2 regions of the Nitrobacter sp. genome follow, and region 1 is predicted to be linked to the other one. Evidence: riboswitches for the same ligand, from Rfam matches in the RefSeq annotation. Region 1 holds a riboswitch; the other holds the start of a gene.
What was found. Region 1 has a riboswitch for cobalamin ahead of ACS3WB_RS01970 (FecCD family ABC transporter permease). Riboswitches for the same ligand answer to the same signal wherever they lie in the genome.
Positions count from the first base shown of each region.

Region 1 (4,756 bases):
GCGTCGCGACAGCGCCAGCACCCGATAGGGTTTGCGCGCCACCGCTTGCCTCGCGCGGGCGATCGCGGCATCGAGACGCGCGACCTGGGCTTCCGCGCGATCTGCATGCCCGACGAGACCGCCCATCCGGCGGATCTGCTCCTTCACGTCATCGATCGATCTTGCGATATCGAATTCGGCGACCCTCATTCCCTGCCGTTTCAGCAATTCGCGCGTCGCTCGCTTCATGTAGAGGCCGGCGACAACCAAATCGGGCTTGAGCGTCAGCACATCCTCCGCTTCGCCCGACAGCCGCCGATATTTCCGCGCCTCGGCCGCCGCCCAGGAGCGCGCGGCATCCCGCGCGTAGGGACTGAGACCGACGATCTGAGCGGGATCGGCAAGCGTCATTAAAAGCTGATCGGTGCAGACGTTGATCGATGCAACGCGCGGCAGATCGGCGGCCCGCGCCTGCATGGCAATCCCGACGGTTAGTACCAGAACAGCCGCAGCAAGATCGCCGCTTCTCTGACTTATGCAGGCCCGGATCGCCTTGCAAAGACGATGCAACCGCGCGACAGGCGGCATCGCGATCACGCCTCCGACCATGGAACGATGACGGTTTCGCGTTGATAGTCGGCCCGATAGGTCCTGACGCGAAAAATATTCTCGATGATTGTTTCCGAGAGCGCGGTCGCAGGCGGTCCCTGCGACACCAGACGCCCGTCGGACAGCACGAGAGCGATATCCGCAAACCGCGCCGCGAGCCCGAGATCGTGCGTCACCACGATGACGAGTGTTCCGGTGTCGGCCGCGGTCCTCAGCCTGGTCATGACCTCGATCTGGTAGCGCGGATCGAGTGCTGCGGTCGGCTCGTCGGCCAGCAGAATTGGTGCTTCCACGGCCAGCACCCGCGCCAGCGCCACGCGGCCGCGCTCGCCGCCGGACAATTCCGTCACCGGTCGATCGCTCAAACCTGTCACGTCGGTCGCCTGCATCGCCCGCATCACCGCCGCGGCGTCCGCCCCTGTCAGCCGCGCCGGATCGACCGCGCCGTGCGGGTAGCGCCCGAGCGCCACGATGTCCCGCGCCGGCAGTGGCCAGTGCATCTGGTGACCCTGCGGAAGATAGGCGAAACGGCGCGCGCGCTCGCGAAGGGTGAGCGAGGACAGCGCGTCGCCGCAAACCTCGATCGTCCCCTCCGATGGCAACAGGCCCGCCAGTGCCCGCAGCAAGGTGGTCTTGCCGGCGCCATTGGGTCCGACCAGCGCGGCAAGGCACCCGCGCGGCAGCGCCAGGGAAATGTCGCTCAGGACTACCCGTTTTCCGAGACTCACCGACAACGACGAGGCAGTGAGAATGGCGGCTTCGCTCATGCGAGGCCTCCGCCCAGCGCGCGGCGCTCGCGCACGATCAGATACAGGAAGAACGGCACGCCGATCAGCGCGGTCAGCACGCCGACCTTGATGTCCGATGTCGAGGGAATGAGACGAACCGCGATATCGGCCGCGAGCAGCAGCGCCGCGCCGGCCAGCGCGCTCGGCACCATCAGCCGCGCTGGGTCGTAACCGATCAGCGGACGCATCAGATGCGGCGCGACCAGGCCGATGAAACCGATGGCCCCCGCGACCGCCACCGCGCCGCCGACGCCGAGCGCGACGCCGAGGATCGCCCATAGCCGCAACCGTCCGACATCGACGCCGAGGCTCTGCGCGGATTCCTCGCCGAGACTGAGCGCGCGAAACGCATGGCGCTGGCTCATCAGGATCGCGGCGCCCGCGGTGATGAAGGGCAGCGCCAGCATCACATGGCGAAAGCTGCGGTCTTCCAGCGAACCCAGCAGCCAGAACGCGATCTCCAGCGCAGCGAAGGGATTGCGTGACAGGTTCATGGTCAGTGACGTCGCGGCTCCCGCAAGCGAGGAGATCGCAAGCCCGGCAAGGATCAGGATCAGCAGGCTGGCATTGCGTCCCGCGACCGCGAGCAACGCGAACACGGAGGCAAACGCTGCGACGATGGCCGCGGCCGGCAGCGCGAAGGAACGCACGTCGATACCTCCGAGCGCGATGACCAGCACCGCGCCGAATGCCGCTGCCTGCGGCGCGCCGAACAGCGAGGGCGACGCCAACGGATTGCGCAGCAGTCCCTGCAGGGCCGCACCCGACAAACCGAGAATGGCGCCGATCGCAAGTCCGAGGATCGCGCGCGGCAGGCGAATGTCCTGCACGATGATTCGCTGGACCTCGCTGCCGCCTCCGAACAAGGCCTCGAGAACGGCGACAGGCGACAATTTTACGGGACCAATGCCGAGCGACACCAGCGTCAGCCCCGTGACACCCGCACATAGCGCGACCGTTACGACCGCTCGTCGGCGGGCCGCGATATCTTGCATCATCATGCGCCGTTGGAAACGCGGCAGATCATCGGACCGGCTGGTCCGGCAGCACAGTACGGGAAACCCAAAATTCGGGAGACCATGACGATCCTTTCCGCCGACCCACCGTCGCGCGCACCAGAGTCTGATTCAATCACGTTGAAACAGAGTCTGGCCTTTTCCTTTGATCGAGCATGATCTTAGCCGAAAACCGGTTGCCACTTTTCGGGATCATGCTCCGAAGGCGTCGCCGGCCGGTCTCCTGGCTCGCGGCCGTTATCCGGATCCGATTTTCCTCACATGCGCGGCATGTTCGGCAGCGGAATGGACGCGGATGGCCGCTTACAGTTGCGGGGGCAGCCGCGGCGTTGGGGTCATATCCCCGCACCGCGTTCCCGTTTCACCTCCCTCGGGAGGCACCGATGACGCCGCAAACAAGCACAGTGGAACCAGCCGTGCAAGCCGCGAACGCATTCCTGCATTGGCGCGAAATCAGCGAGTTGCATCCAGTCAGGGCTGCGCGAGATAACGCGGCAGCTCCTGCTCGAATTCTGGGAAGTAGCGTGAAATCACCGAAATATCGAAGCGCGCGAGGATCGACTCCTTGGGCTCCCGGTCGAGCAGGAAGTGAAAGGCGGCCTCGACGCAGCGCTCAGGCGAGTGCTTGCCGGCTGTCAGCTGCTTGCTCTTGGAGTCAGACATCGTGACGCGGTGGCGGCTCTCGCCGTTTTCGTCGCGGACCACGGCCTCGAACTCGCCCTCGCCGACGCGCTGAACCTTGATCATAGGGTCGCTCCATTCAGCAGCCGGCGGTACGGCTGTTCCTGCCGCCCACATGCTTGCCGTCGCCGGACTCGTTGGCTCCGGCCGAAAATAGGGCGCGGAAGGACGTTCAAACGGCCGGCACTTGGACATATTCCATCCGAACCACGCGATATTTCAAAGAAATCTTTGAAACAACGGCCATTCAGGACGTTTTGATGGATCCTCGGGATATGTTATCGGAAAGATGCTCGCCGTGCAGGGCAGCAAACCAATTCCTTATCGAGGCTAGAGGAAGATCAATGATCGAAGATGATGAATTCAATGGCTTCGTGATCAGCTCGCTGCGCCGGGCCTTGGAACACGGCGCTGAAGCTTTTAATCGATTGATGCAAAAAGACGATGCGTTTCTTCGCGAAAGTTTCGCGCGTTGCAGTATCGTGTTTGCTCTGTGGCCCGACGCCCAGGCAAAGTGCGGCTTTGCGATGATGCCCATCAAGCGCGAAGCGCCGCCGGATCCGCTCAACGTGAAGGGCGAGGTGATGCCATGCCTGAGCAGAGAGGCCGCATTCGAGTTGCAGGAGCGGTTTGGCGATCCGTCGTTGAAGGATGAATTCCAGCACTTCTCGGTCGATGGCGAGATTCCGTTTCCCAATCGTTTGAACTGAAGAGCGCGTAAAGACTATCCGTCCCGTCTTGCGAAGACGGGACGGTCTGGTCGATGATCTCACTAGGTCGCCCCGCGAGAGCGGTGAGCGGATTCTGGAATCGCGAACCCTTCGGGACGCGGAAAACATCAATATAGAAGCGTCAGTATAAAAGTCCGAGACCGATTGCCGCCAGAATTCCGAATCCGACGAGAAACGCCAGAAGGCCAAAGCTGCCTGCGGCAAGGAATAGATTGTTAGTCGGTTCCTGCGGCATCCGATCCTGCCCGTCCATCTCATCCATATGAAAGTCTCCTCTCACGGAAAAGGCCCGCCGGGCCAAGCCACGCAGCGGGCTGAGTTGGGTTCGGGGATTGCAGGGAGCAATCCCGTTCCAGCCAGATAATGCTCGTGCGAAGAAGGAGTTCCAAAGGACGTTCCCGAGCGGCGGACCATCGAGCGCGCGGGAGGCCTCCGCTTCCGCCTAAATCAGAAGCGGGACTCTATGAGTTTGATTTGACGCGTTTTCTTCACGCGAACCGGCTCCCGTCCGCGGACGTCCGGTTTCCAGATCAGGCCTCTTCCGAAGCGCGCCCTTCGCCTCTGTCTGCAAGTTTCATCCAGTCGCGCGCCATTTCCATCCAGGCCTGCTTATCGGCATCGCCCCGGGCCCGCTTCGCCTCCTGGCGGCAGGTTTCGGCTCGCGCGCGGTATCTTGCGATATCGCCGGCGGTTACGGTCACTTGGGCTTTCTTAGCTGGGATGAATTGACCCAGTCATCGAAATGGGAGGCTTCCTCAGCCTGGGTGACTTTCTTGAGCAGCGCGTCCTTTTCCGGACCGGGATTGAGCTTGTCCGCCTGCTCGCGGACCTTGCTGGCCCAGAAGGCCAGTCTATCTGGAAGAGTGGTGAGCTGTTTGTATCGGCGGCGCGGCTTGGCCATTTGCGGTTTCCGAGATTGAAGGGAGCGAAGAGACGCCAGGTGGTGGGGGAA
Region 1 covers NZ_JBPPLY010000001.1:418,764-423,519, forward strand. Annotated here, with positions in the region: gene ACS3WB_RS01960 (ABC transporter substrate-binding protein) at 1-456, opposite strand, end outside; gene ACS3WB_RS01965 (ABC transporter ATP-binding protein) at 573-1,355, opposite strand; gene ACS3WB_RS01970 (FecCD family ABC transporter permease) at 1,352-2,377, opposite strand; cobalamin riboswitch at 2,589-2,792, opposite strand; gene ACS3WB_RS01975 (hypothetical protein) at 2,864-3,139, opposite strand; gene ACS3WB_RS01980 (hypothetical protein) at 3,418-3,783, shown strand; gene ACS3WB_RS01985 (hypothetical protein) at 3,926-4,066, opposite strand; gene ACS3WB_RS01990 (hypothetical protein) at 4,335-4,505, opposite strand; gene ACS3WB_RS01995 (hypothetical protein) at 4,502-4,705, opposite strand.

Region 2 (4,756 bases), on a different contig from region 1:
ATTCCACTTCGCTCGAAAACGCTCTAGAGCGCGTGGGCTACTTCGTCATTGCGTGGCGTCGTGAACGACGAACCCGGAAATCCAGTTATCGATGATTCTCGGATGACCGGATTTCCCGATACGCAATCGACAATCGTGATTGCCGCCGATTGTCTTTCGAAACCTACCGCACTCCGTAACTCGCCACCCGGATGCCTCCGAAAATCCCGAGGCCGGGCGCGAGGAATCCCGTCGGGTTCTGGTAACGGCGGTCGAAGAGGTTATCGACTCGTGCGAAGAGCTTGACCTGGTCGTTGACGGCATAGTCGCCGCGCAGGTTCACGAGCGTATAGCCGGGCGCGACAATTCCGGAAGCCGAGCCGTCGCGCGTGACGTCGATCCAGTTGCTGACACGAAGCACCGTCGCCGACAATGTCAACTGATCGAGGGGGAGCCATGTCGCCGTCACGCTCCACTTGTCCTTGGGCCGGCGCAACAGTTGCAGGCCGGTAGCAGCATCGACGGCGCGAGTGAAGGTGTAATCGGCGCGGATGCCGAAACGCCCGGTGATCTGCGCGGAGACGAACGTTTCCGTGCCTTCCGTGGTCGCGCGGTTGACGTTCACCAGTGAGGTGAATGTGTCATTGTAGTCGATCAGGTTGGTGAGGTCGTTATGGAAGTAGGTCGAGCCGAACCGCACGCGGTCGTTGAACAGAGGCTGCTCGAAACCAGCGTCGTAGCCCGTGCTCTCTTCGGGTTTCAGGTTGGGATTGGCGAAGAAACCGAAAGCCGGGTAGTCCTGATACAACTGACTCAGCGACGGCGCCTTGAATCCCGTGCCGTAGCTCGCCTTCAGTTTCGTCTCGGTGACGGGAAGAATGACCGCCGGCGCCACCCGGTAGGTCATATGCTCGCCGAAGCGGTCGTTGGAATCTTCGCGGACATTCGCGACCAGGAAGAACCGTTTCGCAAAAGCCGATTGCAGTTCGATGAAGCCGGCCTTGTTGCCGTTCTGGGCTGTCAAGTCGGTGGTCTCGATGCGATCGGTCTGTTGCTCGGCGCCGACGATCAGGTTGTTGTCACGTGCGATCTCGGCCACCGCGTGCCAGTCCAACTTGAGGCGTTCGCCGGTGGTGATTGCCCCAACCGGATCTCCCGGACTTATGTCGTAAGCCCTGCTGTTGGTGTAGTTGACGCCGAAGTAGTTTTTCAAGCGTCCGTCGAACAGCGACCACACGGCCTCTTCGCGATTGAACAATTGCTGAACGGCGTGCGTGCTCTGCGCGGCATTGGGGAAACTTGGAAATCCGCTGTCTCCGGTGAACAGCAGTGTCGTGTCGATATAACGAACCACCGAATTGACGGTCAGGTTTTCATTGAGGTCGACCCCGAGCTTGGTCGAATAGGTCTTGTTGTCGTAGTTGTTTCCGATCGCCTTCCGCCCCGGCGGCAAAAGTTCCGGCGGAGTCACGGGAATATCTCCGGCATGGAGATGGGCGACATTGACCGCGTAGTTGAAGTTCTGTTCGGAGCCGCTCAATCCGAGCGTCTGGTTAAAGGTATTGAACGAGCCCGCCTCGATCGAGGCCGTGGCGCGCGGCGGCCCTTCTCCTTTCTTGGTGACGATGGAGATGACGCCGCCGATCGCGTCGGAACCGTAGAGCCCGCTCTGCGGACCGCGCAGGATTTCCATCTGCTGGATGTCGGCTGCAAGAAGATGCGCGTAGTCGAATGCGCCATTCGAGTTGCCGACATCACCGATGTCGATTCCATCGAGGATCACCTTGGTGTGGTTGGCGTTGGTGCCGCGCATGAAGACCGAGGTCTGGGCGCCTGGTCCGCCGGCTTGTATGACGTTCAAGCCGGGGACCGTGTTCAGGATGTCCGGAACGGTGCGGTGTTGCTGGGTCTGGATATCCTGCTCGGTAACGATGGTGAGCGTGCTTGCCAACTGGCCGGCTGGCGTCACGATTCCCGTCGGGCTGACCACCACCGGCACCGTTGCGCCGGGCGCGGCAGCGTCACCGGCCGGAAGTTGTTGAGGAGCAGCACGCACCGCGCGCCGCGAATGCGATGCTGCGCGGTGGGCAGGCGGCGGCGCATCCGCGCTTCTCACCGGCGGGGGAGCGATCTGGATTGGCGGCAGCAGGTTGGGCGAGGCGGATTGCTGCGCGAGGGAAGGCGCATTCAGGCCGATCGATCCCGCGGACGCGAGGAGGGCGGAGGCAAACAGGCTTCTGCGATTAAAGCTTTTGCGATTAAAAATGGCGGCGGACATGAGGAAACCTCGGCAGACGGCGGTGGCACGTCACAGCGAACGAGGTTTCACGAAAGCCCTGCGGCCCGGTGAAGCGGATGTCTGTAGTCCCCGACCGACATCTTCGCGTGTGACCACGGCTGACGGCAGGTCTCCTGGCTCGCGGATCGTGACCTTGCGTCGCCTTCCCGGGACCGAGATTCCCCAGTGGCTTGTGACGCAGATTAGCCGCTTACAGTTGCGGGGGCAGCCGTGGCGTTGGGATGATCCCGCACCACGTTCCCTTTTGATCTCCCAAGGGAGAACCGTCGTCGATCTGTTTGGAGGGGATCAAAGTCGATGTCAATTGACGGCGCGGTTGCGCAAAGGCTTTTCCCGTTGACGTTGCATATCCGCAGCACGACGGGGAGTGGTGCTGATCTGCCCCGCTTCCATTTTTGAAGATTGCCGACGTGAACAAGCCCGCCTGTTCGGCGGGCTTGTTGTTCGGCCATGGCCGGGAGTGATGCGCGGCCGGTACAGGTGTTTGCGTCAGACCAGTTCGCCCCGCGCCGCGGCGGCGGCGTTGCGGATCGCGTCCATGTTCGCCTTGTAGGATTCCATCGTGCCGCCCTTGAACACCGCCGAGCCGGCCACGAAGGCGTTGGCGCCCGCGGCGCCGAGTTCGCCCGCGACGTCGGGTCCGACCCCGCCGTCCACCTCGATGTCGATCGGCCGCCCGGCGATCATCGAACGCAGGTCCCGAATCTTGCCGACCGCTGAGGGAATGAATTTCTGCCCGCCGAAACCGGGGTTGACCGACATCACCAGCACGAGATCGACCATATCGAGCACGTATTCGATGGTGGAGAGCGGCGTCGCGGGATTGAGCGTGACTCCGGCCTTCTTGCCGAGGTTGCGAATAGCCTGCAGCGAGCGATGCAGATGCGGCCCGGCCTCGACATGAACCGTGATGTGGTCGCAGCCCGCCTTGGCGAAGGCTTCGAGATAGGGATCGCAGGGCGAGATCATCAGGTGGGCATCGAAGATCTTCTTCGTGTGCGGACGCATCGCCTTGATGACGTCGGGGCCGTAGGAGATGTTCGGCACGAAATGGCCGTCCATCACGTCGAGGTGGATCCAGTCGGCGCCCCCCTGATCGACGGCGCGAACTTCCTCGCCCAGCTTCGAGAAGTCCGAGGCCAGGATCGACGGTGCGATGACGAGAGGACGCGGCGCAAAAGTCTGAGACATGAACGTTTCCGGGAGTTTCTGCAGGGCTTGAGAGAGCCTCGCGTAACATGGGCCGCGCCCGGGGGCAATGCGCGGCATCGACTGATCGGGATGACGCGGGCGGCGGCAAGTTCTGCCGCGGACGGCATGTTCTGCCCCGGTTTCGCCGGGGCCTTTTGCCGAAACTCCATATTCTATCGGCTTTCCCAGGTGGCACGGCATTTGCTCGACTTGTTTCCGAAACGGGATTGCGCCGCGCGCGGCACGGATCGGGAGCTTGGCCATGCTGTTTGCCTTAGGGGCCGTGTCGTCGGCGATCGAAGCCTTTCAATCACTGGCGTCCTCGGCTTCCTCGAAGGTCAAGACCGGGGGCGGGCAGCCCGCACCGGCGTCATTCGATCCGGTCAGCGGCGCTGCGAGCCCAACGGCTTCATCGGGCTGCGGGTCGAAAGCCTGCATCTCGCCGGCCACCATGAGCGCCTTGCTTGCAGCACAGGGACAGTCGTCGGGCGCGCCAAGCGCCAGCGCCTCCGCTGCGTTGCAGGATCTGTTCTCGCAGATCGATGGCAACGGCGACGGCCGGATCAGCAAATCTGAGTTCGAAAGTGCGCTCGGCGCCGGCGGCACCAATCTGGCGCAGGCTGACGACGTGTTCGGCAAGCTGGACACGAATGGCGACGGCTCAGTGAGCCTCGACGAGATGTCCTCGGTCCTGAAGGGCGCGGGCGGACACGGTCATGGCCGCCATCACCATGTCGCGAGTTCGGATGGCTCCGGCAGCGCGGACGGATCGAACGGTGCCGGCGGGGCGAGTCCCGATTCACTGCTCGCGGCGATCGACTCATCCACTTCAACCACCAACAGCGACGGATCGGTCACCACCACAACCACGCTCGCGGATGGAACTCAGGTGACGCTGACGTCGCCGCCATCCTCGCCCCCATCCTCGTCGACATCAGGCACCGCATCATCGTCCTACAGCCTCATGCAGCAGGTGATCCCGCGCGAAGCCGAGGCGATCTCCTCCGCAGCCACTCAATCGCTCTCGGTCAGCGTCTAGGGTCCCGATTCCGAAGTTCGCATACCCTTGCAGCAACCTTTGATGCGAACCGTGTGGTTTAGGTTCAGAAGCTCGCTTGACGGACTCGATTGGGCATGAAGCGAACTTCTGAACCACCACACTAGCTGAAAGCCGAGTCGGGATAGCTGCGCCGCGGTCGGGAAATCCGGAAACCGTCGCTGTTGTGGCCCGCAACGGTAGCCATGGGTTCGCCCCATCCGTATCACTGCGCAGTCGATGCCGATTTT
Region 2 covers NZ_JBPPLY010000005.1:106,829-111,584, reverse strand. Annotated here, with positions in the region: gene ACS3WB_RS07825 (TonB-dependent receptor plug domain-containing protein) at 164-2,257, opposite strand; cobalamin riboswitch at 2,365-2,561, opposite strand; gene rpe (ribulose-phosphate 3-epimerase) at 2,768-3,469, opposite strand; gene ACS3WB_RS07815 (EF-hand domain-containing protein) at 3,732-4,508, shown strand.
Region 2: linked by a shared signal. The riboswitch ahead of ACS3WB_RS07825 (TonB-dependent receptor plug domain-containing protein) and the one ahead of ACS3WB_RS01970 (FecCD family ABC transporter permease) in region 1 are both predicted to bind cobalamin.